Regions from separate parts of the Sporosarcina sp. CAU 1771 genome, predicted to be linked through region 2. Evidence: a T-box and tRNA genes for the amino acid it is inferred to sense, from the RefSeq annotation. Region 2 holds a T-box; the other holds one or more tRNA genes.
What was found. A T-box is a leader RNA that pairs with one kind of tRNA and senses whether it is charged. The one in region 2 lies ahead of ACXYMX_RS05470 (valine--tRNA ligase), so its partner is inferred to be a tRNA-Val.

Region 1 (16,172 bases), on a different contig from region 2:
AAGAGCTCGATGTCCGATCGATGTCAATAGAAAACCAACCTATGATATCCGATTTACCTGCTCCAGAAATCATTCGTAGTTTGAGTGAAAATCCTCCTAAGATTTTAGTCGTTGATGATGATTATATAAATCTACAAGTCATTGAAACGATACTTTCTACAGAAGATTATTCTGTTACGACCGTGTTAAGTGGTGAGGAAGCTTTAGTTTTACTAGAGCACTCGGATTGGGATTTAGTCATTTCAGATGTTATGATGCCGCAAATGTCTGGATACGAATTAACGGAAAAGATACGGGAGCGTTTTTCATTAACCGAGCTTCCAATATTGTTACTAACTGCAAGAAGTACGCAGAAAGATATTGAAAAAGGCTTTTTAGCAGGTGCGAATGATTATTTAATAAAGCCAGTCGATTCGATGGAACTTCGTGCACGAGTTCGAACCTTAACAGATGTGAAGCGAGTGATGTCTGAGAAGTTACGCGTAGAAGCAGCTTGGCTTCAAGCACAAATTCAACCACATTTTTTGTTTAATGCATTAAATACAGTAATGGCACTGAGTGAAATCGACCTGGATCGAATGCGCGATGTGTTAGGAGCGTTTAGCCTTATATTACGAAAAAAGTTTCAATTTAGTAGTATAAATGAACTTACACCAATTAAATCGGAAATTGAGTTAGTACAGGCCTATCTTTTAATTGAAAAAGAACGATTTGCTGATCGATTGAAAGTTGTTTGGAAAGTAGAAGATTGCGTTGATGTGTTGATCCCTTCGTTAACGATTCAACCTTTAGTAGAAAATGCGATTCGACACGGTTTGATGAAACAGGGGAGCGGCGGACAACTTACAATTCAAATTTCTAAAAGAAACGAATATGTTGAAATAGCGGTTGAAGATAATGGAGTCGGTATGGAGAAAGCGTTTGTCGATGAATTGTTCAAACAAACGACAGACTTCGATTCCGGTATTGGGCTGATCAACACAAATCTTCGCTTAATCCAACGATACGGAAAAGGTTTAGAAATCAACAGCACGCCGAACGTTGGGACGATTGTATCGTTTCGTGTGCCTTTCTGAGAAGTGGATTGGGTTACCATTGAACAACGGTAACCCAAAATATCATTTCACATCCTGTAGTTGACACACTAATAAAAGAGGAAATGTATAATTAAAGAGTCTAAAGGGACCTAATAAACAAGAAGTTCATATATCAATAATGGCGATAAAAGAGTGGAAACACTGTTTTATGGCCATTTTTATTATTTGTTATTATCTATTAATTCCATCCCTAAAAGACCTACTAAACCAATTAAACCTAACCAACCCCAATCGGTTATCGTCACAGTTTTTCCTCCTTCCAGAAGTACTACAGTTAGTATTTGTAACTTCTAGAAAGATATACAGGATGACATGATAAATAAAATGCTCATTACACATTCGAAGAAGAAATAGAAAAAAGAATGATCGACTCAATATAAGAAGCTGGTGTTAGTAATTAAAGAATAGCTTGTAGAGACACAAAAAACCATCTTCGAAGAAATGGTGTTTGTGAGAAAACCGCGTTCCTGCAGCGTTCTCGAGGGTCGAAACGGCGACATCTACCTACATTTATAGTTTGTTTTATATTTTTCATGAGTCCCCACTCCTACCTCATATACTAGTATCGATTGTGTACTTTCCCAAAAAGGAGGAATGGTGTGGACATTACAGTGCGACCGGGAGATTCGCTCTGGTATTATAGTCAGTTATTTAGGATTCCGATTCAATTGATCATAGATTCGAATCGTGATGTAAACTTGCAGGTTCTCTCGGTGGGGCAACGCATCCGAATTCCGGGATATGTGGCGGTTGGGGTGCAAATCAATCAGGGGGAATCGTTATGGTTGATTGCACAGCGAAGAAATGTCCCCCTCGACGCAGTTTTACTTGTGAATCCAACGCTAAATTCAAACCGCCTGCAAGTCGGGCAGACCATCCGGGTCCCTTTGCGCATTACATGGAGGCTCGTCAACGGAAGGCAGACGTACAGCTATGGGATGATGGTCGATGACTTGAGAAGGCTTCAAGCTGTATATCCCTTTATCCAAAACACGTCAATCGGGAATTCGGTTATAGGAAGGAACATTCCAGAGATTCAACTTGGAACCGGACCGAAACGGGTTCATTACAATGCTTCGTTCCATGCAAACGAATGGATTACAACGCCCGTACTTATGACCTTCCTTAATGATTATTTGCTTTCCCTGACAAATCAAACTCCGATACGCGGTTTGTCTACGTTCCCTTTGTATCAACAATCCACCTTGTCTATTGTCCCAATGGTGAATCCTGACGGGGTTACACTTGTTCAGCAAGGGCCACCCGAGACGGAGCCGTGGAGAACGAGGGTTGTAGAGTGGAACAATGGCAGCACGGATTTCTCTGGATGGAAAGCGAATATTAGAGGTGTCGATTTGAACGATCAGTTTCCGGCAGATTGGGATTTGGAACGGGAACGTAATCCGAAAACCCCAGGTCCTCGAGATTATGGTGGCGAACGCCCACTCTCGGAACCGGAAGCGATTGCAATGGCAGACCTGACGAGAGAACGGGACTTTGCGTGGGTGCTCGCGTTTCATACGCAAGGCGAGGTCATCTACTGGGGGTATCAAGGATTAGAACCGCCGGAGTCGGAAACCATGGTCAATGAATTTAGCCGGGTAAGCGGTTACGAACCAGTCCAAACAATTGACAGCTACGCCGGCTACAAGGATTGGTTTATTCAAGATTGGCGAAGACCAGGATTCACTGTCGAGTTAGGCCTTGGAATCAACCCTTTGCCAATCACTCAGTTTACTGAAATCTATGAAGAAACTTTGGGCATTTTTCTAGCCGGACTGTATTTGTAGGTTAACAAATACTCGCTCGATCAATTGTAGTGTAACCGCTAAACTAAAGTAAGCAATTTTCCCCTTACAAGTTATTTAAAAACTATCTATCTAATAGCACAGCTATTAGATAGATAGTTGGAAAATGAAAAAGCCATTGTTTAAGAGCATTATAATAGATTTTAGCCGAAATTAACCCGAAGCCTTAATTAGACAACAAAAAACACCATCTCCGAAGAGATGGTGTTTGCGAGAAAACCGCGTTCCTACAGCGTTCTCGTGGGTCGAAACCCAATGGTCCTGGACGGGCTCGAACCGCCGACATCTACCTTGTCGAGGTAGCGCTCTCCCAGCTGAGCTACAGAACCGGAAATTGAAGTTGTCATCCGAATTTATCGGACAAATTCTATTATAGCTAACCTGTAAAATAAGTCAACCCATTTCGATAAAGTCTTTTTCTAGGTATACTAGAAAGACATCAAATAAAAAAGTGGGTGAATGCAATCGAAAAGCAAATTACACTCTCCTATCTGTATGACTTTGACCGGGCGCTTGAAAGACTGTCTGGAGATCCAGTGAACTATGTGGCAATCGATGAGCGTTTCGTTCGGATTCCGATGAAGGAAGGAAATAATATTACTTTACGAGGAACGGGAACGAAGGAAGCTCCCAAGTTTCAATTAGAGAACGCACTTAATGAAAGTCAAATTAAAGAAGTGATGTCGATTTTTCACTTAGATAAGTCATTAGATGAGGTTCACTCACATTTTATGGAGACGGACCTTGCCCCGATTTTTGAAGAACACGCAGGAACTCCTCTAGTACGAAGTTATTCTCTTTACGGAACGCTCTTACGAAGCATTATTCATCAACAATTGAATATGTCTTTTGCAAACACACTATCCAAGCGTTTTGTTGAAAAGTATGGGAGTGAAAGTGAAGGGGTTTGGCGATATCCTTCGCCTGACCGAATCGCTGAGCTGGAAGTCGCTGAACTTAGAGAGTTGCAGTTTAGTACACGCAAAGCGGAATACCTGATTGGTTTGTCGCAATCCGTGGCGGATGGTTCGCTTGATCTTGAAAGGTTGCGGCAGTTGGATGACGAAGAGGTGATGGCGGAATTAGTTACTTATCGTGGCGTAGGACCGTGGACGGCACAAAGCTTTCTAATGTCTGGATTAGGCAGGCCGAATTTGTTTCCTCTTGCGGACATTGGTTTACAAAATGCATTGCAAAAATTATGGGGGATGGAGCGAAAGCCGACGAAAGATGAAATAACAGCTCGCTACCCAGATTGGTCGCCTTATTTAAGTTATGCAGCACTGTATTTATGGCGAAGTATTGAATAACAAAAGCAGCGATTCCAAAGTGTGATGGAGACGCTGCTTTTAGGTTCGTACAATTTATTGGATGGATTCTTGGTCTAGTTCGTTTTCTTCGAAATATAGAAAATCTTCATCTTCGAGTTCAGTAAAACGCTCTTTATTGATGCCAAATGAAAGATCGCCTTCAAAAATTGTTTCCCACCAAGTTTCAGTTGTCGTCATAGCATTTCCTCCTCGATTATTTTGATTGGTTTAATCTTATTTACCCAAGATGATATAATTGAAACAGTATTCCATACAGATTTCAAACGTTTCACAGAATAAATAAAATTTTAAAAGGGGTTATTCATTTGAAACAAATTACATTTGCGGTTGTAGGTACAGGCATTGTTGGAGAACGTATTATAAATCAATTACTCGCAAATAAAGCAGCACGAATTGTTGCGGTGTTTGATGAAAACAAAAAGCGACTTACTGAAGTTGCGAATTTATATAATTTACCAACTGCTGCATCTTATGAAGATGTGCTTATTCTTCAACCTGATTGGGTATACATTGGGACGCCACCTGTTTCACATGCATCACTAAGCGAAAAAGCAATTGAAAGAGGATTGAATGTACTTTGTGAAAAGCCACTAGCACATGATGCACTAGATGGCGCTGTAATGGTAAAAGCTGCAGATGCGAATACGGTTCAAACAGCGATGCATTTTCCGCTTATGTACAAACCAGCTGTTAGACATATGATGAATCTAGCAAAAAATGGCTCAATTGGAGAGATTGTTCGCATTGAACTGAATACGTATTTCCCACACTGGCCACGTTTGTGGCAACAAAATCCATGGATTGCCTCCCGTGAACAAGGCGGCTTCACTCGGGAAGTATTTGCCCACTATTTACAGCTTATGTACAGAATGTTCGGTCCCATTTCAATTGGTGGACATGAAACCATTTATCCTAAAGAAGATGAGCTGGCAGAAACTAGCGTCCTTGCATTTGGTTCAACTGAAAAAAATATTCCAATCTTATTAAATGGTCTTACTGGTATTGGACAGGAAGAGGAACTGTCATACACAGTATATGGAGCGGAAGGTGTTTTGAAACTGCGCAATTGGTCGGAACTTAGCATAGCTCACAAAAACAGTCCTTTTGAAATATTGACTTCTTTCAATTCGGTAAATACGTTAGTTGAGGAGTGCATTGTGGCTGCGCAGGGTAAAGAAGCATATCTTGTTAATTTTGATGAGGGACTTGAAGTTCAGAAATTGATTGATGAACTATTATTGTAATTTTCTCTCATTTTGACTAGTATTGATAATAGAGTGAAGAGTGGAGGAAACAACATGAATGTCAATTCAACGAATGTCGAAAAGATGATCGCCTCTCAACATGAATTTTATTTCACGGGGGCAACAAGAACCGTAGAATTTCGAAAAGAAATGTTGAATAAGTTGCACGATGCAATCATTTCACATGAAAAGGAAATAACAGAAGCACTACAAAAAGATCTTGGGAAAAGTTCGTTTGAGGCTTATGTGACTGAAATCGGTTTCGTTCTCTCAAGTATTTCAGATATGTTGAAAAATGTGGAAAAGTGGATGGAACCGGAGCCGGCAAAAACACCCGTGCACCTACTACCCGCTAAAAGTTTTGTTGTACGTGAACCGTATGGCTCTGTTCTAATTATTGGTCCTTTCAATTATCCTTTTCAATTGGTCATGGAACCACTAGTGGGAGCGATAGTAGGAGGCAATTGTGCAATTGTTAAACCTTCTGAATCAGCTGTTCATACAGTGAAAATTGTGGATAAAATTTTGTCTGAAACATTTCCACCCGAATACATTCGAGTTGTTGAAGGGGAACGAGAGGAAACGTCTGCACTAATTCACGCACCTTTCGATTATATTTTCTTTACCGGAAGCATCGCTGTCGGGAAAGTAGTCATGAAAGCTGCTGCAGAAAGATTAACGCCGATTACACTTGAGCTTGGCGGTAAAAGTCCAGTCATTGTGGATCAAACCGCAAATCTAGTAAACGCCGCTGAACGTATTGTTTGGGGGAAGTTAATGAATACTGGACAGACTTGTGTAGCGCCAGATTATCTCCTTGTTCATCATTCAGTAAAAGAGGAATTGCTTACTCGCATGATTGAGTCGATTAAGAAGTTTTATGGTGAAGATGCAAGAGACAGTGCAGATTACGGGCGTATTATTAATGAGCGTCAGTACAATCGACTTGTAGATATCATCGAAAAAGAACGTTCGCAAGTGGTATACGGTGGTAGCTTTGAGGATTCTAAGTTATTTATAGAACCGACGTTACTGGCTGGTGTGTCATGGGATAGCCCTTCGATGGAAGATGAGCTTTTTGGCCCCATCTTACCGATCTTAGAGTACGACAATTTGGGCGAAGCCATTCATCAAATTCGAAAATTGTCAAAACCATTATCTGCGTACATGTTTACTGAAAATGAAAAAGCCGCAGATTACTTCATTGAAAGTTTACCGTTTGGTGGTGGTTGCATTAACGACACCGTTTCACATGTGGGGAACACAAACTTACCATTTGGTGGAGTAGGATCTTCCGGCATGAATGCGTATCATGGCAAGGCAAGTTTTGAGGTCTTTACGCACGCAAAAGCAATGATGAAACGCAGTACTAAAATTCCGATGAGAATTGCTTTTCCACCTTACGGAAATAAAATAAAATTAATCAAACCGCTTATCCGTTAATGGATGCGGTTTTTCTTTTCATTTACTCGAATATATACGTATACTGAACGTACGCATTCAATTAAGTTGGGAAATGGGGATATTAGAATGACAAGTGTATTTAATAAAGAAAAAACAATAGAGCTATTGAAAAGACTAGTTGAAACTCCGAGTCCATCGGGATATACAACAGACATAATGACGTTAATTGCAAATGAGTTTGCTGAAATGGGCGTTACATACAAGAAGACAAACAAAGGTGCTGTCATTGCGACACTTGAAGGAAAAGATACAAAGCGTCACCGTTTACTAACCGCGCATACAGATACACTCGGTGCAATGGTAAAAGAAGTCAAAAGCAATGGCCGTCTAAAATTGACTATGATTGGCGGCTTTAGATGGAACGCTGTTGAAGGTGAATACTGTGTGATTCATAAAGCGGACGGCAAAAAAGTTCGAGGCACAATCGCGATGAAACAGACGTCTGTTCACGTCTACAAGAATGCAGGAACTGCAGAACGAAACGAAGAGAATATAGAAGTTCGAATTGACGAGAAAGTTTGGAACGCAGAAGATACACGCGCCTTAGGAATTGAAGTAGGAGATTTCGTTTCTTTTGATCCACGTTTTGAAGTGACGGAAAGTGGATTTATTAAGTCCCGCCATTTAGATGATAAAGCGAGTACGGCATTGTTGCTGGAGTTAGTTCGCTCATTAAAAGAAGAAAATGTACAACTTCCGCATACTACACATTTTTATATTTCTAATAATGAGGAAATTGGATATGGTGGTAACTCAAATATTCCTGCTGAAACAGTAGAATACATAGCAGTCGATATGGGCGCGTTAGGAGACGGGCAAACTTCTGATGAATACACAGTTTCTATTTGTGCAAAAGACTCGAGTGGGCCTTATCATTATGAGTTGACTCAACATTTAGTCGCTTTATCAAAGAAAAAGGACATTGCGTATAAGTTGGATATCTATCCTTACTATGGTTCAGATGCTTCGGCTGCAATCCGTGCAGGATTTGATATAAAACATGCATTATTCGGACCGGGGATTGAATCTTCGCATGCACTGGAACGAACACATATAGATTCGTTAAATGAGACAGCAAAATTACTTCATGCCTATGTAACTTCTGCTATGATATAAGGAATAACGTTTTGAAAAGGAGTTTGACCGATGAATATTCATATATTATTACCAGCGATTCAAATAGAAGAAATTAGAAACAGTAAAGAAGCTGAAATTACCGGACTTGCTTATGACTCGCGAAAAGTAGAAAGTGGCAATCTATTTGTTTGTATTAAAGGGTTTAAGATGGATGGCCATCGTTTTGCTGGACAAGCTGTAGAACAAGGAGCAACCGTTTTAGTAGTGGAAGACTTTATCGATGATGTAAATGTGATGCAAATTCGTGTGGAAGACAGTCGAGTGGCTATGGCAGCTCTTGCAGATACATTTTATGGACATCCATCAAGAAAATTAAAAACTATTGGAATTACAGCTACAAACGGGAAAACATCAACGGCATTTATGACGAATGCGATCCTGGAAAAGTCTGGTTTTAAAACAGGATTAATGGGGACGATTGTCGTTAAGATTGGCGATTATGCGGAACCTTCCGATTTAACAACGCCAGAATCACTTGACCTTCATCGGTTCTTTGGTCAAATGGTTAAGGAAGAAGTTACGCATACAACGATGGAAGTTTCCTCTTCTGCACTTGAGCTAAACCGGGTTGGAAGTGTGGATTTTGACATCGTTACATTAAATAATATTAGCCGTGAACATATCGATTTACACGACTCTTTTGATAACTATTTAGCATACAAGACAGGACTTATTCGAAACGCTAGAAAAGGGCAAACGGCGATTCTTAACTTAGATGATTCCTATTCGGCAGCTCTTGTTGATCAAACCGAAGCAGACGTTGTGACAATCGGTGTAGAGCGTCAAGACGCGGATATTCGATGTACGACACTCGATTTATCAACTGGACGAGCTACGTTTACAGTTGAAATCTCAGAAGATCTCGAAATAAATGGTGTTCATATTCCGAAACAACAATTTGACATTCGATTAGCGACGCCAGGTTTTCACTCTGTCTATAATTCAATGGTTGCCATTACAATCGGATTATTATGTGAAGTGCCGGTGGAGAAAATTCAAGAAAGTTTAGCTGAATTTGTAGGTGTGGAACGCCGATTTGAAATCATTTTCGAAGATGATTTTAAAATTATTGATGATCACTTTGCAAACAGCGGTAATATAGATGTGACTCTCGGAACGCTTGAAAAAATGGATTATGAAAAAGTGCGATTAGTGTATGCGATACGTGGAGATCGAGGCGTTACCGTCAATAAAGAAAATGCGGAAACAATCGCGAAGTGGGCTTCTAAATTAGGGTTTAATGAAGTAATTGCAACACGCAGTATTTCTCATGTTACAGAAAAAGACTTTGTTCATGACGAGGAAATGGACGTATTCTTAAAAGTTATGAAGAAAGCGAATATCCAAGTGGAATTATATGATGAATTACCTGATGCGATATTAGATGGAATCAAACAAGCTGAGAAAGATGACATTGTTCTTCTAGCTGGCTGTCAAGGTATGGATTATGGAGCGAAAGTTGCTCTTGAACAGTTGCAAGTATTAAGACCAGAGCTTAACCAAGAAAAGCTATTTAAACCTTTGGCAAAACGCGTTGCTGGAAATGAATAAGTGTTGAAAAACCCGGAAGAGTGGTGCGTGGTGTCCGTAACTGGACATCGTGCATTTTTTCCTTTGAAAATTGGATGCCCTTTGCTTCAAAATAAATGTTGAAATCTGGGTGTGGTGTCACTATGATAGAAAAAGCAGGTAAGAAGGAGATAATAATACTATGGATAAACCAATAAATGAAGAAATCAACTCCCGTCGGACATTTGCAATTATATCCCACCCGGATGCTGGTAAAACAACAATTACTGAAAAACTACTCTACTTTGGAGGAGCGATTCGTGATGCGGGTACTGTAAAAGGGAAAAAATCCGGCAAGTTTGCGACGTCTGACTGGATGGAAATCGAGAAGCAACGTGGAATCTCAGTTACATCGTCTGTAATGCAATTTGATTATGATGGCAAACGCGTCAACATCCTGGATACACCCGGTCATGAGGACTTCAGTGAAGACACGTATCGTACACTGATGGCAGTCGATGCGGCAGTTATGATGGTAGACGTCGCGCGTGGTATCGAGCCACAGACGATTAAACTGTTTAAAGTATGTAGAATGCGTGGAATTCCAATTTTCACCTTCATTAATAAAATGGATCGCCAAGGAAAAGAGCCGCTCGATTTGATGGAAGAACTTGAAGAAGTGCTTGGTATTGAATCGTATGCTATGAATTGGCCGATTGGAATGGGAAAAGAGTTTCTTGGGATTTACGACCGCTTTAATAACCGAATCGAACAAGTTCGCGTAGATGAAGAGGACCGATTCCTTGAGATTGATGATGAGGGGAAGCTTGTAGAACCTCACCCGATGGAAGAAACTTCCTATTATAAACAAGCGCTTGAAGATGTACTCCTGTTAAATGAAGCGGGGAATGACTTCGATGTTGACCGGATTGCAAAAGGCGAATTGACTCCTGTATTTTTTGGAAGTGCACTGACAAACTTTGGTGTGCAAACATTTTTAGAGACATTTCTACAATTTGCACCACCCCCGCAACCGCGTATGACGAAAGATGAAATAGAAATTAACCCGAATTCCGAAGAGTTTTCTGGTTTCATTTTCAAAATCCAAGCGAATATGAATCCTGCTCACCGAGATCGGATTGCATTTGTACGGATTGTTTCTGGCGTTTTCGAACGAGGAATGACAGTGACTGTGCCTAGAATCGGGCGAACATTCAAGCTAACTCAAACAACACAATTTCTGGCGGATGACCGTGAAACGGTTGAAGAGGCGGTTGCTGGAGATATCATTGGGCTTCACGATACTGGAAATTATCAAATTGGGGATACAATTATAGGCGGGAAATCGTCATTCGTATTCGATGCGTTACCTCAGTTTACACCAGAATTATTTATGCGCGTAACAGCGAAAAACGTAATGAAATCAAAGCATTTTCATAAAGGTATTTTGCAACTCGTACAAGAGGGTGCAATTCAATATTACCGTACATTGCACACGGAAGATGTTTTATTGGGTGCTGTAGGTCAGCTCCAGTTCGAGGTGTTTGAGCACCGCATGAAAAATGAATACAATGTGGAAGTACGGATGGAACATCTAGGTTCTAAAGTGGCTCGCTGGATTGAAAACGAAGGCGATGTTAAAGAATCGATGGCGGGACAACGTGCAATGCTTGTAAAAGATCGATACGACAAACTTGTATTTTTGTTTGAAAATGATTTTGCAATGCGCTGGTTTCATGATAAACATCCTTCAATTAATTTATATAATCTATTGTAAAAGATACCCATCAAGGTCGAAATTATGGCCATGGTGGGTTTTTCTTTGTTAAAATAAGTTCCTGAAAATTGAAGTTGCAAGCTTCTTTCATTTATGATTGAAGTATTACTATACTTATAAGTGACCTCACGTAAGAAACTAGTGAGATAGAAAAGTGCTAAGTAAAACGAAATTAATACTGAAAAGGGGGAGAGGTCTTGAAAATAAGTGATTTTTCTATAAAAAGACCGGTTTTTACAATTGTAATTATGTTTTTGATTATTATTCTTGGGGTAGTGTCGTTTTTAAGAATTCCAATCACACTTATTCCTGAATTGAATCCACCAATTGCTGTAGTGGTAACGAGTTATCCTGGGGCATCTCCAACGGAAGTGAGCGAAAAAGTAACAAAACCTCTTGAGAATAGTTTGTCGACTGCGCCAGGATTGAAGTCTATGCAATCTTCATCACAAGAGGGTGCGAACTTTATCTTGTTGATGTTTGATTGGGAGACATCAATTGATGATGTCCAAATGGATATTATGCAGCGGATTGACCAAGTCCCAGTTCCAGATGGGGCGAATAAACCACGTTTTCTTAAATTCGATCCAGCGCAATTTCCAGTTATCCAGCTTTCACTTCGCACAACTTCGGAAGATGTAGACATTCGAGTGCTTGCTGAACAATTGGAATTGGAGCTACGACGGACGAATGGTGTAGCAAGCGTTTCTGTTTCAGGTCAACTTATGGAAGAAGTTCTTATTACAATTGATCAGAAGAAAATGGAAACAAATGGATTAGCTCAGGAAGATGTCGTTCAATTAATTCAAGCGAACAACGTTTCGATGCCTGGGGAGCCAATCGAAACTACCGACGGCAAGCAACTAACAACTCGAATTGTTAGTACGTTGACATCTGTGGATGAAATTAAAGATTTAATCGTCACAGTAAATCCCCTTGATGGGAAAAAGGTACGTATTAAAGATGTAGCTAATGTTGAAATTGCAGAAGTTGAATCTTCAACAGAAACGCGTGCAAACGACGTGAGTGCCGTTTTAATGTCTGTGTTGCAAGAGTCTGGAGCAAATACTGCAGATGTTTCTACATCGTTTAAAGAGGCGTTGGATGAGCTTCTGGAGACAGAGGAATTTAAAGATGTTGAATCAGACATTTTATTTGACCAAGGTGATTACGTTAAGTTAGCAATTGGAAATATAGGGCAATCGCTAATTTTAGGTGGCATATTTGCAATGCTTGTTCTCTTCCTCTTCCTTCGCGGAATTAAGAGTCCAATCATTATTGGTGTTGCAATCCCTTATTCGGTCATAGTTACGTTTGTTCTTATGTTCTTTGCTGATTTCTCACTAAATATTATGACGTTAGGGGCCTTGGCGCTAGGTATTGGGATGCTCGTCGATAATGCGATTGTTGTCATTGAAAATATCGAGCGACATCTAGCGATGGGGAAAGAACCGCGTATTGCAGCTTCAGAGGGTGCTAAAGAAGTAGGCGGCGCAATCACTGCATCTACGTTGACAACCCTTGCTGTATTTGTGCCTGTAATCTTCATCAGTGGATTGATCGGCCAACTATTTTTAGAGTTTGCTCTAACGATTTCGTTTAGCCTATTCGCTTCTTTAATTGTCGCGTTAACGGTCGTTCCAATGATGGCCAGCCGTATGTTGAAAAAGCCAAGAAAGAGTAAAGAGGCTAGACGCCGTCGCTCGAAGTCGCTTAATAATTTTGCGAGGTCGGTTCAATGGGCTTTGAAACATCGAATTATTGTCTTGTTATTGACAACGGTTGTTTTGGGATTAAGTGCGTTTGGTTTACTAAGAGTCGGGACGGAATTTTTACCGGCTACGGATGAAGGCTTTGTTAGTATATCCGTGAATTTGCCAAACGGGTCTTCGAAAACTGCGACGAATGATGTCGTCAAACAAATTGAAGAAGAGTTAAAAAAACAAGATGATGTAGAAGTTTACGTAAGTTTAGTTGGAGGCACTCAGGAAAGTTTAGCGCAAGAATCTTCAAAAGCGAATGTTGCGGAACTTTATGTGAAGCTTGTGCCACTTGAAGACCGTGAGCGCTCAATTTTTGAATTTGTTGATAAGGTCCAACCAAAAGTATTGGAACTTGTTGGTGAAGATGCTGACATTAGTTTTAACTTACAGGCTGCATCTGGTTCCTCACCGAATACACTGACGTTTTCGCTTAACGGAACAAACGAGCAAGTTTTAAATGAATCTGTTAGAAAATTGAATAGTGAATTGGCACAAATGGATTCAGTTATGGAAGTGTCGAACAATCTTTTAAACACAGTTGAAGAAATACGCATAGATGTTGACCGAGAAAAGGCTTTTGATAAAGGACTAATGCCTTATCAAATTGCTCAAACGGTCAATAACGTAACTCGAGGTTCATTTGCTACACAAATTATTGGTGAAGAAGAAGTAATTTATGCGGTTAATGTTCAATACGATGAAAAGTACCGTGATAGCATAGATGAGCTACGCAAATTAAAACTTCGAACGCCATCAGGTGAATTTGTGACGCTGAATCAAATTGCAGATTTACAAATTGCTGAGGGACCTGTATCGATTCAACGAGTAGATCAGTCGCACTCGGTAACCTTTGATGTTAAATATGAGTCGTCCAATTCGCTTGGAGAAATGACAACGAAAGTAAATGATTTGGTAGATGAACTTGGTCTGCCATCTGAAGTGGAATTGTCTTACGGTGGCGACCGCGAATTATTTGAAAGTGCGATTGACGATATGTTAATGGCCATCATACTTGCTGTCGTACTTGTATATATCGTAATGGCTGCTCAATTTGAATCCTTTAAATATCCGTTCGTTATTATGTTCTCAGTACCTCTAATGATTGTTGGTGTATCCGTTGGTTTGCTTGTTACCAATACGCCGATTAGCATAACTGCAGTTATAGGGATACTTGTCCTAGTCGGAATTGTTGTAAATAATGGTATTGTTTTAGTTGATTATATTAATCAAAGAAAAGATGCTGGGCTTAGTTCGTATGAAGCGATTCTTTCTTCAGTGAAGGATCGTGTTCGTCCGATTCTAATGACCGCCTTAACAACAATTCTAGGTTTACTTCCACTGGCACTAGGATTGGGAGAAGGTACAGAAATGAACCAACCAATGGGGATCGCTGTGATTGGTGGACTCATTACATCGACTCTGTTGACCCTTTATATTGTGCCAATCATTTATAGTTTGTTTGATCGACAAACTAGAAGACGCGCAGTTCCGAAAAGATAAGATAAGAGCCTCCATTACGGGGGCTCTATTTTTATTCTGAATATTCTTGCAGCGTCATAAGTATAATGATATAGTAAATTAAAAGGGGGCAATTCGATGAGTACACATTTCTTTACAGGCTTTCCTGGCTTTATTGCCTCTCAGATAATAAAAGAGTTAATTAGTAAGGGAAAAGCGACTAAAATATATGCGCTTGTTCAACCGAGTCAAATGGGAAAGGCGATTGAAAAAGCTGATGCACTAATGGATGAGTTAGAAATCCAGGTACCTTTCGAAGTAATTAGTGGAGATATTACAGAACTAAACCTAGGGATGAAAGAAAAAGAATTGGAAAAACTAGAGAAAGAGGCATTAACAGTCTGGCATCTTGCAGCAATTTATGATCTTGCTGTTAAAGAGGAAATCGCTTGGAAAGTGAATGTAGAGGGCACGAAACAAGTGAATGCATATCTAAGTGCACATCCTCGTATTGTAAGATATATGTATTTTAGTACGGCGTATGTAGCAGGAATGCGTGAAGGTGCTTTATTAGAAACCGAGTTGATTCGTCCAGAGAGTTTTAAAAATCACTATGAAGAAACGAAGTTCGAAGCTGAATTGTTGGTAGAGCATTTAAAAAAGTCTATCCCAGTAACGATAATACGACCTGGTATTGTGCGTGGGAATTCAAAAACAGGTGAAACGATTAAGTTTGATGGACCTTATTTCTTTATGAATATGATTGACCGACTTAAATGGATGCCGTTAATTCCTTATATCGGAAAAATGGATGTTCAAATTAATGTTGTGCCTATTGATTATATTATCGATGCGACTGTTTTTTTATCAGGTCATCCCCAAGCTGCGGGATGTACTGTCCATCTTACTGACCCGGCTCCACATCCGATTAGAGAAGTATACGAAGCGATGGTAATGGAGTTGACTGGTAAAAAGCCTAAAGGAAGACTGCCTTATCCAATTGCTGAAAAAGGACTTTCATCAAAAAAATTGCAACGTTTACTTGGTGTTGAAGTTGAAACGTTAGGGTATTTAACATGGAATGCGACATTCGATACAACCGTTGCTGAGCAACTTCTTGAGGGCAGTACTATTCAGTGTGCTGACTTTATCGATTCGATTCCAGCTATGACGGACTTTTACCGTGTTCATAAAAGCAATTCTGATTATCATGTTCAAATTCAATAACGTAAATGTTTACTTTTTAGCCGAAAGTGGTATACTATTTTTAAAGAACGTCAACTTAATAACTTTTGACTGTTGTCAAAGGGGAGTAGCTATGGGGAAACCTATTTCATAATCGTCAATACATGGCTTAGGCCATCGGTTATGATAGCCAGATAAACATTACTGACTTAGCGAGACCTTTGCCTATTTATTAGGTGAGGGTCTTTTTTGATTGTTGATTTTTAAATTATCGCATTGGTAGGAGGAGTTATATTGGAAGCAATACTGTTAGAATATGCATGGGTCCTCATTGTACTTGTAGTATTAGAAGGGTTATTGGCAGCAGATAATGCAGTGGTCATGGCGGTTATGGTTAAG
Region 2 (16,172 bases):
CTGTAGCGGTTGGTTTGCCATTACCTTCAAATTGGCGTTCATATTCGATTTCAACATTCGGCTGATTCGTACTTATATATGTTCCTATTTCATTCCTAGCGGATTCCAAAAATCTATTTTCAAAACTTTTTTCTATCAAAAATGATTCTTTTTGTTCCGGCTTAATAATTTCTTGATATTGTTTGTCAACATCATTGAAAGATTTTATTGCAAGATCATTAATTTGAGCTCGGACCTCTGTCAGTCCCGCTTCTGCTATATAGTAAACAGATTGGTCGTCACGTTCTCCTGTTGAGATTTTAAGAGAATTTGAGGCAACAGTAGTAATGCCTAGACCAAGTACGGATAAAACAATTAAAACCATTAGTACACCAACTAGTGTAAAACCCCGACTGTTTAAAGAATGCAGCCCAACTTTCATATTAAATCCCCCTTTTAATCACAATTTGAGTTTCTACTTTCTTATTCGATTTATTTACTATTGATATTTTCCACTTACTGTTGGGATTTGTTTCTTCTATTTCAAAATCCGTAATATCTTTGACTAAAACAGACCCATTACTAGTTATTGATTCATTAGCTTTATCAAATTTATAAATGACGTCATCTAGACTAAATTCAGTATCGCTTAACCAAATTGGGGTTTCAGATTTCCTAATTTCTTTTGTAATCACCTTTAATGCATAACTAATATCGTACAACCCTTCAGCTTTTCCAGATTGATTTTTATATTGTTTTTGGCCAAATAAATGAGTGTTAGAAATCAAAATTATTATCAATGCTCCTATTACAATCACAGCAAGTACTTCAACTAATGTTAGGCCCTTTTCATTGTTCTTGGACTTCTTCATGGTTGATTGACCTCCCAAACTATTAAGTTTTGCATTTTTGCTCGGGGTGTATTTTTCGGCGCAGTTTCGTAAGCCTCTATAATTACAAACTTCATAGACTCGAGGGTTTTCTCTAACCTTAATTCAATTCTAATATTCTCATTTACAATTTCTTTTTTATACTTAAACCATTCTCTTCCATTCTCTACAATAGTAGACGGTGGATCCGGGTATCCGACACTTTTAATTGCTGTATCAATTGCCTCATCTGAAATTGAACCATTGATTTTCCGTACACTATAAATATTCTCCATCTCAGTCTGCGCAATATACGTCGCATCCACAATTTCCTCGGAAGCTTTATTAGTTTTAGCGGATTGCAAAAACATCATCATAAAAGTTGTAATTAATAAGGTTAAAATAACAATCGATGCAACGACTTCAACAAGCGATAATCCATTTTCATTCATTCGCGTTTTGTGTTTATGTTTCGTCATAAGCACCATCCTTTTTATATTCAATCATTGTTTTATTTAGTATTATAATTATGACTAATCCATTCTACCTAACTAATATAATTTATTACTATCTATTAGCCTTATTTGAATCTATTCTACCACACTTCACAGGAAAAATTCACTAATTAAATTACTATTTCTTGGTGTATTTAATATATTCATAGAAGGCTATGGGACATTATTATCTCTTTTTCTACAAATTCCAATTAAACCAAGTAAATTAACTTAAAAAGGCATCTTGCCAGTCGCATATTCCGACTAACAAGATGCCTTTTCATGGTTAGTTTAAAGTTCTTTCAATTCCTGCATACGCTTCTCAACAATCGCATATTTCTCAAGATAATCCTTTTCTTTTGCACGTTCTTCTTCAACGACTGCTGCTGGAGCATTGGATACGAAGCGTTCGTTCGATAATTTTCCTTGAACGAGTTTCACTTCACCTTGCCATTTTTTCAGTTCTTTTTCCAAACGAGCAATTTCTTCGTTGATGTCAAGGAGTCCTTCGAGTGGCAAGAATAGTTCTGCTCCTGTTACGACTGCTGACATTGATTTTTCTGGTGCTGAGATTTCTTTTCCAATTGTTAGTGTTTCCGGGTTACAGAAACGCTCAATGTACGCACGGTTTGATTCCAAAACAGTTACCGTACTGTCGTCTTTTACTGAAATATAAAGTGGTACTTTTTTACTCATTGGAGTATTCACTTCTGCACGAATGTTACGAACCGAGCGAATAATGTCCATGAGTAATTTCATTTCTGTTGCACGTGTTTTATTGGACATGGATTCGTCTACAACTGGCCAAGGAGCAATCGTGATCGATTCGCCTTCATGCGGTAGGTTCTGCCAAATTTCTTCTGTGATGAACGGCATGAACGGATGTAGCAAACGCATTGTGTTGTCGAGTACGTGAGCTAAAACCGAGCGTGTCATGAGCTTAGCCGCCTCGTCTTCACCTTGCATTGGCAACTTAGCCATTTCGATGTACCAGTCACAGAAATCATCCCAGATGAAGTTGTAAAGCGCACGTCCGACTTCACCAAACTCATATTTATCGGCAAGTTTCGTTACTTGGTCAATCGTTTCATTCAATCGTGTTAAGATCCAATCATCCGCGACGGACTTTTTACCAGATAAATCGATTTCTTCAAATTTCAAGCCATCCATGTTCATCAAAGCAAAACGTGATGCGTTCCAGATTTTGTTGGCAAAGTTCCAAACGGATTCAACTTTGTCCATTGAAAACTTAATGTCTTGTCCTGGAGAAGCACCTGTTGAAAGTACATAGCGAAGTGCATCGGCCCCGTATTTTTCAATAACGTCCATTGGATCTACACCGTTATCAAGTGATTTGGACATTTTTCGTCCTTCCGAATCACGTACAAGTCCATGAATTAACACATCGTCAAATGGACGTTTTCCTGTGAACTCAAGTCCTTGGAAAATCATGCGTGACACCCAGAAGAAAATGATGTCATATCCTGTAACAAGTGCATCTGTTGGGTAATAGCGTTTAAACTGTTCGCTCTCCTCATCAGGCCAGTCCATCGTCGAAAACGGCCATAATGCAGATGAGAACCATGTATCTAATACATCTTCATCTTGTTTCCAGTTTTCGATATCTTTAGGAGCTTCTGTACCAACGTACAATTCGCCTGTTTCGTTATGATACCAAGCGGGTATTTGATGTCCCCACCAAAGTTGACGCGAGATACACCAATCATGCACATTTTCCATCCATCTGAGGTACGTATTTTCAAATCGACTTGGAACGAAGTTGACTTTATCTTCCCCTTTTTGCAATTCAATTGCTTGATCCGCTAAAGGTTGCATATTAACGAACCATTGAGTTGATAAATAAGGCTCAACGACTGCGCCGCTTCGTTCAGAGTGTCCTACAGAATGGAGATGCTCTTCAATTTCGAACAAAACATCCATTTCTTGAAGGTCTTTAACAATTTCTTTTCGGCAATCAAACCGGTCCATATCTTTATATTTGCCAGCACGTTCGTTCATTGTACCGTCTTCATTCATCACCAAAACGCGTTCTAAATTATGGCGATTTCCAATTTCAAAGTCATTTGGATCATGCGCAGGTGTGATTTTTACAGCACCGCTACCAAATTCCATATCGACATAATCGTCTGCAACAATGGGAATTTCACGATTGACGATTGGTAAGTTTACCATTTTCCCGATCAGATGTTTATAGCGCTCATCTTCAGGGTGAACTGCAACTGCAGTATCTCCAAGCATTGTTTCTGGGCGAGTTGTAGCAATTTCGATACTTCCGGTTCCGTCTGTTAGTGGGTAACGCATATGATAGAATGCACCCTGCACATCTTTGTGGATAACTTCAATGTCAGAGAGTGCCGTTTTCGTTTTGGGATCCCAGTTAATAATGTATTCACCGCGGTAAATAAGCTTTTTATTATATAGTTTTACAAACACTTCTTGAACAGCTTTTGAAAGACCTTTATCGAGTGTGAATCGTTCACGTGTGTAGTCAAGACCTAAACCAAGTTTGCCCCATTGTTCACGAATATGAGAGGCATATTCTTCTTTCCAATTCCATGTTTCTTCAATGAATTTCTCGCGCCCTAAATCATACCTAGTTTTTCCTTCTGAACGAAGCTTTGCCTCAACGCGTGCTTGTGTCGCAATACCCGCATGGTCCATTCCTGGAAGCCATAGCGCGTCATAGCCTTGCATACGTTTCATACGTGTCAATATATCTTGAAGTGTTGTATCCCACGCGTGACCGAGGTGTAGTTTTCCAGTTACGTTTGGTGGAGGAATTACGATTGTATAAGGCTCTTTATCACTTTCAGGTTGTGCTTCAAAATACTTACCTTTAAGCCACCATTCATAGCGACCTTCTTCGACAGTTTTCGGATCATATTTTGTTGGCATTGTTAATTTTTCTTCCGACATTTTTGTTCCTCCTTTAATTCAGTTCGTGATAACATTCAATTGATTCAAGTGGGATTATTTACCAGTAAAACAAAATAAAAAAACTCCTATCGCCTTAAAGGACGAAGGAGTTGTTCGCGGTACCACCTTTATTCGTGCATAGGAAAAAACCATGCACCTCATACGTTCATAACGGCTTCAAACCGGTTTCCACTACTATAGACATTTTTCATCCAACAAAAAGTGTCCGGTTCACAGAAACTGCTCGCGGGTGACATTCAGCAAATTGTTAGCGGGTCCTTTCACCAATGGTACCCTCTCTTTAGCAAACAAATTTACGTACTATCCCGTTCATCGCATCAATATGCAGTTACCTATAGTATATCGGAACTGCATTCTGCTCGTCAAGTAAATCAAGAAAGGATCGTGTCATGAGAAGAGGATATAACCCTTACTTGCTCCCACCATGGCTTCGGAAAACAAGATTTTTTTGTAAAGGCTGTATTATTCCACTTGCCGTTTTTCAATTGTTGCGTTTATTATTTCTTCCAACGGCTGGGGATTTTCTGCTGTTTTGCCTACTCGCCGGGCTCGCTTTCGCGCTTCACAAAAACATCATTTGACCGAAATAGTGTAGCTGAGAGTCCATCTTGTAATTCTCCAATAAACGAAAGCACTTCGTCGTCAGCATTTATCGAGGATTTATTAATTATCGCGATGGCTGTTTGAACCGCTTCTGATTCGGCAACTGCTTCTTCTTCAACTTCCGCCGTTTCAGGAACGAGTGCGACCGCTTCTGGATACGAACATTCGACATTCCAAACAACTCCAAAAACGCCTTGTCCGTCAACCTCTGACTTCGAATGTTTAACAACAACATCAAGAGGCGTCCCCGCTTCTGCCGGGAGATCGATATTCAACGGAACTGCATATTCAAAATAACCAACTTGCTCTTCAAGGTCGACGTCGTCTACGAGTATTACTTTTTCAGACAATTCTGCAGCACGTTCGCCTTCGTTGAATGAAACATTTGCAGCAATATGATAAATCCCTGTCAGACGGACGGCGTCTTCATCTCGTTCTTCCGTAAATCGTGGTGTGACACTAATCGCTACAGCCTTTGCTGGAATACCCGCAAACTCAGGAAAGGCAAATTGTTCTTTCATTTCCCATTGAACAGTTTTCATATAATTCCTCCTTCATATTCCTTCACTCACAATTGTATGCGCGAATCGATATCCTTAGAAGGAGGTGGGGGTTAATTATGGGAGTGGGGTTGGTTGGCCTATCGGCGGATTTGGTTGCACTAAGAGTGGACTTGGTTGAGCTACGATCTAGTTTCGTTGCACTCCGTGATTTTGGTTGTACAATGAGCGAGTTTGGTTGAGCTATGAGCGAACTTCGTTGCACTCATTTAATTTGTTGGACTACGACCTGATTCGTTGAACTACGAGCTGGCTTTGTTGCACTACATAAACTTTGGTTTAGCTACGAACTAGTTTCGTTGCACTCCCGAATTTTGGTTGTACAACGAGCGAGTTTTGTTTCACTACGAACGGACTTCGTTGCACTCAGTTAATTTGTTGGATTACGATCAGACTTTGTTGCTCTCCATTGTTTTGTTTGAACTCCATAAAATTTGGTTGTACTACGAGCGGGCTTGGTTGTAGTACATAAACTTTGGTTGAGCTATGACCTAGTTTGGTTGCACTCCATAGTTTTCGTTGTACTACGATGGAAATTGGTTGCACTACGACCGTACTTCGTTGCACTCAGTTAATTTGTTAGATTACGATCAGACTTTGTTGCTCTCCATAGTTTTGGTTGAACTCCATAAAATTTGGTTGCACTACAAACGAGCTTTGTTGTACTACATAAACCCTGGTTGAGCTACGACCTATTTTTGTTGCACTCTAGAATTTTGGTTGTACTACGAGCGAGTTTGGTTGCACGACAGGCGGACTTCGTTGCACTCAGTTAATTTGTTGGACTACGATCAGACATTGTTGCTCTCAATAGTTTTGGTTGAACTCCATAAAATTTGGTTGTACTACGAACGAGCTTTGTTGCACTCCGTAAACTTTGGTTGCACTAGGACCAGACTTGGTTGGTCTACGACGTAGTTTAGTTGCGCTCCATAGTTATTGTTGGACTACGAGCTAACTTGGTTGCACTACACAATATTTTCGTTGTACTACGAGCCAGCTTCGTTGCACGACCGCCCTCACACGCCCCTCCCCACCATCAAAAACCCAACCAAAAAAGCCTTCCCCGAAAATTAATTCGAGGAAGGCTTTATAATTTTACTTTGCAAGTTTCGCAAATACTGTATGGAATGCTTCGACCGTTTTAGCGATATGCTCTTCGGTATGGGCACTTGATAGGAACATGCCTTCAAACTGTGATGGGGGAATAAAGATTCCTTCTTCTGCCATCAGTTTAAAGTATTCAGCAAAGAGTGTTAAATCCGATGTTTTGGCTTGATCGTAATTCGTTACTTTTTCGTTTGTGAAGAAGAAACCGATCATTGAACCCGCTCTGTTGACTGTGTGTGGAATGTTGTATTTTGTTGCTGCTTCACGGAAACCTGCTTCCAGCTGATCGCCCAATTTAATGAATTGGTCGTAGGATGCGGGTGTTAGTTTTTTAAGTGTTTCAATTCCAGCTGTCATTGCAAGTGGGTTTCCAGACAATGTACCCGCTTGGTAGACTGTGCCTGATGGCGCGACGTTCTCCATGATGGATTTTTTCCCACCATAAGCCCCTACAGGAAGCCCTCCGCCGATTACCTTGCCAAGACATGTCAAGTCCGGAGTGATGCTGTAATGACCTTGTGCGCAGTTGTAACCTACGCGGAAGCCTGTCATTACTTCATCAAAAATAAGGATTGTTCCGTTCTTTTCTGTAAGTTCACGAAGGCCTTCTAGGAAACCTGGTACTGGAGGCACGACGCCCATATTCCCAGCAACTGGCTCTACGATAACCGCAGCCAAGTCGTCACCGAATTCATCAAAAGCGACTTTAACGCTTTCTAAATCATTGTAAGCAACTGTAATTGTATTTTTAGCAACAGATTCTGATACGCCCGGGCTATCCGGAAGTCCAAGTGTCGCTACACCAGAACCTGCTTTAATAAGCAATGAATCCGCATGTCCGTGGTAACATCCTTCAAACTTCAGAATCTTGTCACGGCTAGTCACTCCACGTGCTAAGCGAAGCGCACTCATCGTAGCTTCAGTTCCTGATGAAACCATACGAACCATTTCCATTGATGGGACACGTTCAATAACCAAATTTGCCAGTTCGTTTTCAGCGAGTGTTGGTGCACCAAAACTTGCTCCGGTTTCAGCAACACGTTGAATACCTGCTACTACGTCTGGATCACTATGACCGAGAATAAGTGGTCCCCATGACAATACATAGTCAATGTATTCGTTGCCATCAATGTCTGTAATGACCGCACCTTTTCCACTTGCCATAAAAATTGGATCCATGTTGACGGATTTAAATGCACGTACAGGTGAGTTCACACCGCCCGGCATTAAATTTACAGCTTCTGAAAAAGCTTTCTTAGAGTTTTCATACGTATTCGTCAATTACTTCTCCTCCAACCAGCGTGCTGCATCTTTAGCATGATAGGTCATGATGATATCTGCTCCCGCACGCTTTATACTTGTCAACGTTTCGAGTACGACTTCTTTTTCATTGATCCAACCGTTTAGCGCTGCCGCTTTAATCATTGAGTATTCTCCACTCACGTTATAAGCAACAACGGGCAGCGTAAAGTTATTTTTCACGTCACGAATAATATCTAAGTAAGAAAGTGCTGGCTTAACGATTAAGAAATCAGCACCTTCACTGACATCAGATTCCGCCTCGCGCATCGCTTCGATACGGTTTGATGGATCCATTTGGTACGTCTTTCGGTCTCCGAACTGCGGCGCTGAGTGAGCTGCGTCGCGGAAAGGACCATAATAAGCCGATGTATATTTAACCGCATACGACATGATTGGAATATCTTCAAATCCAGCGTTATCCAAACCTTGACGGATTGCTGCAACGAAACCATCCATCATATTAGACGGTGCGATGATATCAGCGCCTGCTTCTGCTTGGCTTACAGCTGTGCGTGTTAACAGTTCCAATGATGAATCGTTCATCACTTTGCCGTTTTCGATAATTCCACAGTGTCCATGGTCCGTATATTGACAAAGGCATGTATCGGCAATAACAACAAGTTCAGGATGACGTTCCTTCACAAAACGAGTCGCTTTTTGAACGATTCCTTCAGCAGCATACGCTTGAGTTCCAAGTGCATCTTTCACATTTGGTATACCGAATAAGATAATTGACGGAATCCCAAGTGATACAACTTCATCTACTTCAGTTGCTAGATGATCAAGAGATAATTGGAACACTCCCGGCATTGATTGGATTGGATTTTTTACATCTTCTCCTTCAACAACAAATATCGGATAGATAAAGTTCTCTTTTCGTAAAACGGTTTCTTGAACCATCGAACGTAGTCCACTTGTACCGCGTAAGCGTCTATTTCTTCTAAAATGTAAGTTGCTCATTTGCTTTCATCCTTTTCATTTGACGAGTTCTAATACCAAGTCTTTCAATGTGTACACATCGGGCCTAACGTCTACGGATGCACCTGCTTCAATAAGTGCACGTTCCGTTACATGACCAATTGCTCCAATTTTAAAGCCGTTCCAACCTGTAGTCGGTGCAATTTCTTCGGAAAATACTTTGACCGCAGATGGACTTGCAAATAAAATTGTGATCTTTTGATTCTCACGTAGCAACTCTTTAAGCGCATCAACATTTTGAGTTGCTTTTTCCGTAGTATAAACTGTCCATTCATCAACTTCAAATGGTAGTTCTTCTTTAATCGTAACTCCTGCAATTGAACCTCTAAGAAAAAGTAAACGGCGCAAATCATTTTCAGTTGGTTTGAATTCTTTGACGAACACATCCGCACTGAACACGCTGGGGATAAATTGAACCGTAAACCCAATCTTCTCAAGCGCGGCAGCTGTACGTGTTCCGATTGCCGCAATGTTGGAAGGAATCGCATCCGGATCCATTCCAAATCGCTTGATTTTTGCATCAAATGCTTCGACCGCACTTTGACTTGTGAAAATAAGCCAATCATACGTTGGACATGCTTCTAGCCGTAATTTATCCGTAGACTCCGTCAACTCTGCTACTTGAATAAGTGGCAAAGAAACAGGCTTGCCTCCATATTGCGCTACAATTTCGTACACATCTTCCGATTTCGGTGTGCCTGTAAAGATGATTGTCTCATCTTTCAACGATTGACCGTTACGCATCCATCTCTGCCTTTACTTTCTCGATGACTTCAGAAGCACCTTCAGCGCGCAATGTTTTCGCAACTTCTTTTCCAGCATTCACTGGATCCGAATTAATGACCGTCTGTTTAAATACTTGGCTTGCGTCAGGCGAAGCAATATATCCTGTAAACTCAATATTCGTGCCGTCATATTTTGCAAATCCACCGATTGGAACTTGGCAAGAGCCGTCCATTTCAAATAAAAATGTGCGTTCAGCTTCGACTTCTTTCCATGTTTTTTCATCCGTCATTTTATTCAATTCTGCGAGTAGTTCAGTATCCTCAGATCGACACTCAATCGCGAGCGCCCCCTGTCCAACAGCTGGAATGCAATCCTCGACAGACATATATTCAGTTACAACGTCTTCGCTCCACCCCATGCGCTTCAAGCCGGCAGCTGCAAGTAAAATTGCGTCATATTCACCGTCTTTTAACTTTTGTAGACGGGTATCAATGTTTCCGCGAATCCATTTCACGTCGAGATCCGGACGAAGCATTAACAATTGGGAGCTTCTACGTAAACTAGACGTTCCGACTACTGCTCCAGCTGGCAGATCTAAAAACTTCACATGACCATTTGAAATGAATGCATCCCTTGCATCTTCACGCGGCGGAATACAACCGATTACAAGACCTTCTGGTAATTCGGATGGCATATCTTTCATGCTATGTACCGCAAAATCGATTTCTTTATCAAATAGGGCTTGTTGAATTTCTTTTACAAAAAGACCTTTTCCTCCAACTTTAGATAACATAACATCTAAGATTTGGTCGCCTTTTGTAACGATGATTTTCACTTCAAACTCAAACGGTGCACCTGCAGCTTTCATTGCTTCAATAAATTGATTGGTTTGCGTCCGTGCAAGTTTACTTCTTCTTGTTCCAACGATAATTTTTCTCATGTTTTCTCAACCTCTCTTTAATCAACTACATCCAAAAATGAAATTCCGATAAACTGCTGCCTAGAAAGAAATTAATAATAACAAACAAAAATGCATATATGTTCACCCATGCGTATTGATTTCCAATTAGCTTATTACTTTTCCGTAGAACTAATACAGCACTATAAATTAAGAGCAACAGAAACGAGCCGATAATTTTCATATCAAAGACCGACCACTCTTCTAGCCCCGTGTAGGCAAACTGCACACCTAAAATCAAGCTTATGAGCAGAAAAGGTATTCCAGTCAACAACGAAACCATAATGCCTGTATCGGCTTGCTGGAGCGATGGCAGTCGCGCAAACTGTTTCGACCATTTTCGCTGTTTCAATATTTTATAAATAAGTAAATATAAAATGGATGAGACGAACGACATGGCAAAAGCTACATACGAAAGAATTGCAAACGTAATATGAATGAACAACAACTCCGTAATTAGTGTTTCACCAATTGGAGATGTATGAATTTGTACAGGCGCAAATGTATGAATTGTCATCAAAATAAAACCAATCACATTCAGAAAAAAGATGGCACTGTCGACTTTGAAGAATAAATGAAGCACTATGGATAATGTTATTAAAAGCCACGCATAAAAGTAAATGCCCTCAAACAACGATAATATCGGAAACCTTTTCGTTTCAACGATGTACATAACAAGGAATACCGTTTGCATTAAATATACACACGACAATATCCAAAATGCACTTCGATGCGCTAGTTTGTCTTTATTTAAGTAATCTATAAAATAAAAAACAAGGCTGATTGCATATAAGATGACCATCCATTCGTGCAACCTTGCCATCGACATATCAGCCATAGGCCATCAACCCTTTCAAAAAAAGAAGGTTTCTGCATCTATACAGATACGAAAACCCTCTATTTGACAAACTGAACTTATTTAAAACGACAATTCAGATTGAGCTATCGCATTCTTCTCTCTTCTAACACGCAATCGTTCTTTCGAAAGTGCCGCAAGCGCTTCTTTTTCATTCGCAACTTCTTCATCGATTGCAAAGATTTGCTGAAACAACGCGAGCTTCTCAGATGATTTCGACTCCATTGCAAGTTCTTTAACTTGTTGAATTGGATCTTTCAAAAGTTGGTTAATAATCGATTTTGTATGTTTGCTCAGTACTTTTTTCTCTCGCTCTGTAAGTTCAGGCATCTTATTTAAAATACTCTCCATAGTGTCCGCTTGAATTCGGTTCGCTTTTTGACGCAATGCAGAAATAACTGGAACGACGCCTAGAGTAATAAGCCATTCTTTGAATTCTATGATCTCACCTGAAATCATTTCTTGAATTTGTTCAGCTGCTTGCTCACGTTCCGCTAAATTCGCCTCAACGATATCTTTTAAATCATCAATATCATATAAAAACACATTCGGTAATTCAGTAATTCGCGGATCTAAATCACGAGGTACCGCAATGTCGACCATGAAGATGGGCCTACCTTTTCGAAGTCGTTCAACATACTTCATAAGTTCAAAGTCAATCACATAGTCAGTTGCTCCTGTAGAACTAATCAGGATATCCGCTTCCAGAAGTGTGCATTGCAACTCCCCCATTGGTTTTGCAATTCCATCAAACTTCTGTGCTAATTCTTCTGCTGTTGAAAGCGTTCGGTTCACAACTGTAACTTTGCTTGCACCACTTCCTTGCAAGTTTTGTAGAGCTAATTCGCCCATTTCACCTGCGCCAAGAATTGCTACATGTTTATTTTTAAGTGTACCGAATATTTTTTTACCAAGCTCAACTGCAGCATAAGAGACAGACAAGGCATTTTCGCCAATTGCTGTTTCTGTATGTGCCCTTTTAGCAAAAGTTACAGCTTTCTTAAATAACTCATTAAAAATTGTTCCTGTTGTTCCTATCGACTGCGCTTCAAGAAAGCGATCTCGGACTTGCCCAATAATTTGCGTCTCTCCAAGTACCATCGAATCAATTCCAGCAGATACTTTCATAAGATGTTCAATCGCTTGATCATTCTCATGGACAATTAAATGCGATTCGAATGACTCAATGGAAAGGTCAAACCAGTCCGCAAGAAAACGTTTCACATAATAGCGTCCTGTATGCAGCTGATCGACTACCGCGTATATTTCAGTCCGATTGCATGTAGATATTATTATATTTTCTAAAATGCTTTTTTGTTGTTGTAATGTTTCCATCGCTTGTGGCAATTCAGATTCCACGAACGATAACTTCTCCCTAATCTCAACGGGAGCTGTACGATGGTTAACACCGACTATGATTGTATGCACCGAATCGTCACACCTCTCAATTTCTAATTCACGGTTTTAATTATAACATAGTACATCTATCTGCAATCAAATAATTATGAACATCATATGACTTTGAATAGTATATTAGGATTTTTGATTCCAATAAACCTTAGCATCCATATGCAGCAGTGCAGATGAAAAAAGCCCATTTTGATGAATTTCCATCAAAACGGGCAAGTTTTACATTCTACTTTCAATCAATTTCCACGCTTCGTCCATGCCAATTCCTTTTTCCGAAGAAAACACAACAACGGGATCATCGATACGCATTTGTAAACGTTCGCGTACAATCTTTTTATGTTTCTCCCATTTACCTTTTGGAATTTTATCTGCTTTTGTCGCAATAATAATGGCAGGAACATCATAGTCCACTAGAAAATCGTACATTGCACAATCATCGGCTGTAGGTGGATGACGTAAGTCTACGATTTGGATAACCGCACGCAATTCTTCACGCGTAGTTACATACTCCTCAATCATCGGACCCCATTTAGCACGTTCGCTTTTTGAAATCTGTGCGTAACCATATCCCGGCACATCAACAAAAAACAACTGTTCTTCGATTTTATAAAAATTGAGCGTTTGCGTCTTCCCTGGTTTTGAAGAAGTACGCGCAAGACTCTTTCTTCCTATCATCTTATTGATGAATGAAGACTTTCCTACGTTTGAACGTCCAGCAAGGGCAAATTCTGGATACCCTTCTGTTGGATATTGTTCCGGTCTAACAGCACTCATAATCATTTCTACGTTATGCACTTTCATATGCCAATTTCCTCCAATGCAATTTTCAGCACTTCTTCAGCATCTGAAACAAGCTTAAATGTTAATTGTTCGCGTACACTTTCTGGAATATCTTCAATATCACGCTCGTTATCATTAGGAAGAATAATCGTTGTCAATCCTGCTCGGTGGGCACTCAATGCTTTTTCTTTCAGTCCACCAATCGGCAACACACGCCCCCGCAACGTAACTTCACCTGTCATTCCGACTTCTCTTCGGATTTTACGTGTAGTAAGTGCAGAAACTAATGCCGTGACAATTGTGATTCCAGCTGAAGGACCATCTTTTGGTGTAGCACCTTCTGGAACGTGAATATGGATATCGTTGTTTTCATGGAAATCCGGAGCAATGCCAAATTCTTTCGTTTTCGAACGAACGTATGAAAGAGCTGTTTGAGCAGATTCTTTCATGACATCTCCTAATTTTCCAGTTAACAATAACTTTCCCTTACCTGGTGATAATGAAACCTCTATTTGTAACGTATCGCCACCTACTTGAGTATAAGCAAGACCTGTTGCTACCCCTACTTGGTTGACAGTTTCCGCTTGTCCATATCTGAACCTTTTTTTACCTGCAAGTGATTCAAGTGTGTTTGTACTTACAGTAACACTTTTCTTTTCACCCGCAACAATTAGTTTAGCTGCTTTTCTACAGATACCAGCAATTTGACGCTCCATGCCACGAACTCCAGCCTCTCTCGTATAATAACGAATGAGGTCCATAATTGCATCATCTTGGAAGCGAACTTGTGCTTTTTTCAAGCCATGCTCTTTTAATTGCTTAGGAATTAAATGATTTTTAGCAATCATTTGCTTCTCCATTTCGGTATAACCCGGAATCGATATGATTTCCATACGATCTAACAACGGCCTAGGAATCGAACTTAAATCATTTGCTGTCGCAATAAACAAGACATTCGAAAGGTCGTACGTCTCTTCAATGTAATGGTCGCTAAACGTCGAGTTCTGTTCAGGATCGAGCACTTCTAACATTGCTGAAGAAGGGTCCCCACGGAAGTCGTTCGACATTTTATCGATTTCATCCAATAAGAAGACAGGATTCACTTTCCCTGCTTTTTTCATCCCCTGAATGATTCGACCAGGCATAGCCCCTACATATGTACGTCGATGACCCCTAATTTCAGATTCGTCCCTTACGCCACCAAGGGATACTCGGACAAACTTTCGACCAAGAGATTCTGCAATTGAACGCGCAAGTGATGTTTTCCCAACTCCAGGTGGTCCTTCTAGACATAAAATCGGCCCACGTAACGAATTCGTAAGTTGGCGAACCGCTAAATATTCAAGTATGCGCTCTTTAACTAAATCAAGCCCTGCATGATCACGGTCCAAAATAGCTTCCGACACCTTAATATCAAGCTGATCTTTTGTCGAATCTGACCAAGGTAAAGAAACAAGCCATTCAATGTACCCTCGAATAATACCACTTTCCGCAGAAGCTGTCGGGATTTTTTCGTATCTTTCAATTTCAGCAAGTACAGCCTCTTTTGCACTGCTCGGCAATCCCGCCTTTTCAAGACGCTTTAAAAAGTCGGCAACTTCCAACCCTTTGCCATCTTTGTCTCCTAACTCAGTCTGAATTGCTTTCATTTGCTCGCGCAGATAAAATTCTTTTTGAGTTCGTTCCATCGCTTCTTTTACACGATTGTTAATTTTTCGTTCCAGTTCAAGCACTTCTTGCTCATTAGATAAACGACTTAGAAGCCATTCCATACGCTCATTGACGTCAAACTCTTCCAACACTTCTTGTTTCGCAACAATTTTAAGTGGCAAATGAGAGGCAATCATATCAGCGAGTCTTCCCGGCTCTTCAATTGCCGCAACCGAGTCGTATGTTTCCCTCGTAACTTTATTTGAAACTTTCGAATACTTTTTGAAATAACGAAGAAGCGTTCTCATAAGTGCTTCCGTTTCAGGATCTTTTTCAACGCTATCTGGAGTACTGACTACATCCACAACTGGAAATAAATCATCTTCCTGATAATGCATCCACTCCGCTCGTTCCATTCCTTCAATAAGAACGCGATACGTTCCATTCGGTAATTTAGTCATTGATTTAACAAGAGCAAGAACACCAATTTCATAAAGATCGTCTGGATCTGGGTTCTCTACAGTAATGTCTTGCTGTGTTGCCAAAAAGATTAAATTATTCTTTGCAATCGCATGTTCAATCGCAAATACGGACCGTTCTCGTCCTACGTCAATATGTATAACCATCGTAGGGTATACGAGTAGCCCACGAAGCGGGAGTAATGGTATTTGTTCATTTTTAATAGTTCCCATGCCGAAGTCACCTCTGTCAATATTTTCATCGATATGTAGAAAAAGCCGACTACCGTAGGGCGCATATGTATACGCACATTCGGAGTCAGCTTCATCCTTTAGGCCTTACGCCGAGTTTTTGTCTTTTCCAATCTTAATTTCCTTACCTTCTTCAGTTAGAAGGATTGGACTTGCTTTACCTAATACAGATTTTTGTGTAATGATGCACTTTTTCACTTCTTCTAACGAAGGAAGTTCATACATTACA

Region 1: it has a tRNA-Val gene. The T-box ahead of ACXYMX_RS05470 (valine--tRNA ligase) is inferred to sense a tRNA for this amino acid. The anticodon was not compared.

Annotation. Positions count from the first base shown of each region.
Region 1 is NZ_JBTLRN010000001.1:231,902-248,073, forward strand. Features, by position in the region: gene ACXYMX_RS01215 (hybrid sensor histidine kinase/response regulator) at 1-1,076, shown strand, start outside; gene ACXYMX_RS01220 (WGxxGxxG-CTERM domain-containing protein) at 1,259-1,342, opposite strand; gene ACXYMX_RS01225 (M14 family metallopeptidase) at 1,697-2,887, shown strand; tRNA gene ACXYMX_RS01230 (tRNA-Val) at 3,162-3,234, opposite strand; gene ACXYMX_RS01235 (DNA-3-methyladenine glycosylase family protein) at 3,370-4,215, shown strand; gene ACXYMX_RS01240 (hypothetical protein) at 4,270-4,413, opposite strand; gene ACXYMX_RS01245 (Gfo/Idh/MocA family protein) at 4,542-5,480, shown strand; gene ACXYMX_RS01250 (aldehyde dehydrogenase) at 5,535-6,923, shown strand; gene ACXYMX_RS01255 (M42 family metallopeptidase) at 7,011-8,060, shown strand; gene ACXYMX_RS01260 (Mur ligase family protein) at 8,091-9,632, shown strand; gene ACXYMX_RS01265 (peptide chain release factor 3) at 9,793-11,367, shown strand; gene ACXYMX_RS01270 (efflux RND transporter permease subunit) at 11,565-14,630, shown strand; gene ACXYMX_RS01275 (SDR family oxidoreductase) at 14,727-15,815, shown strand; gene ACXYMX_RS01280 (TerC family protein) at 16,068-16,172, shown strand, end outside.
Region 2 is NZ_JBTLRN010000004.1:56,595-72,766, forward strand. Features, by position in the region: gene ACXYMX_RS05455 (PilX N-terminal domain-containing pilus assembly protein) at 1-421, opposite strand, end outside; gene ACXYMX_RS05460 (PilW family protein) at 423-851, opposite strand; gene ACXYMX_RS05465 (type IV pilus modification PilV family protein) at 848-1,327, opposite strand; gene ACXYMX_RS05470 (valine--tRNA ligase) at 1,634-4,279, opposite strand; T-box leader at 4,374-4,622, opposite strand; gene ACXYMX_RS05475 (hypothetical protein) at 4,837-5,445, opposite strand; gene ACXYMX_RS05480 (hypothetical protein) at 5,523-5,645, shown strand; gene hemL (glutamate-1-semialdehyde 2,1-aminomutase) at 6,562-7,854, opposite strand; gene hemB (porphobilinogen synthase) at 7,855-8,835, opposite strand; gene ACXYMX_RS05495 (uroporphyrinogen-III synthase) at 8,851-9,597, opposite strand; gene hemC (hydroxymethylbilane synthase) at 9,590-10,519, opposite strand; gene ACXYMX_RS05505 (cytochrome C assembly family protein) at 10,545-11,375, opposite strand; gene hemA (glutamyl-tRNA reductase) at 11,457-12,821, opposite strand; gene yihA (ribosome biogenesis GTP-binding protein YihA/YsxC) at 13,023-13,604, opposite strand; gene lon (endopeptidase La) at 13,601-15,925, opposite strand; gene clpX (ATP-dependent protease ATP-binding subunit ClpX) at 16,031-16,172, opposite strand, start outside.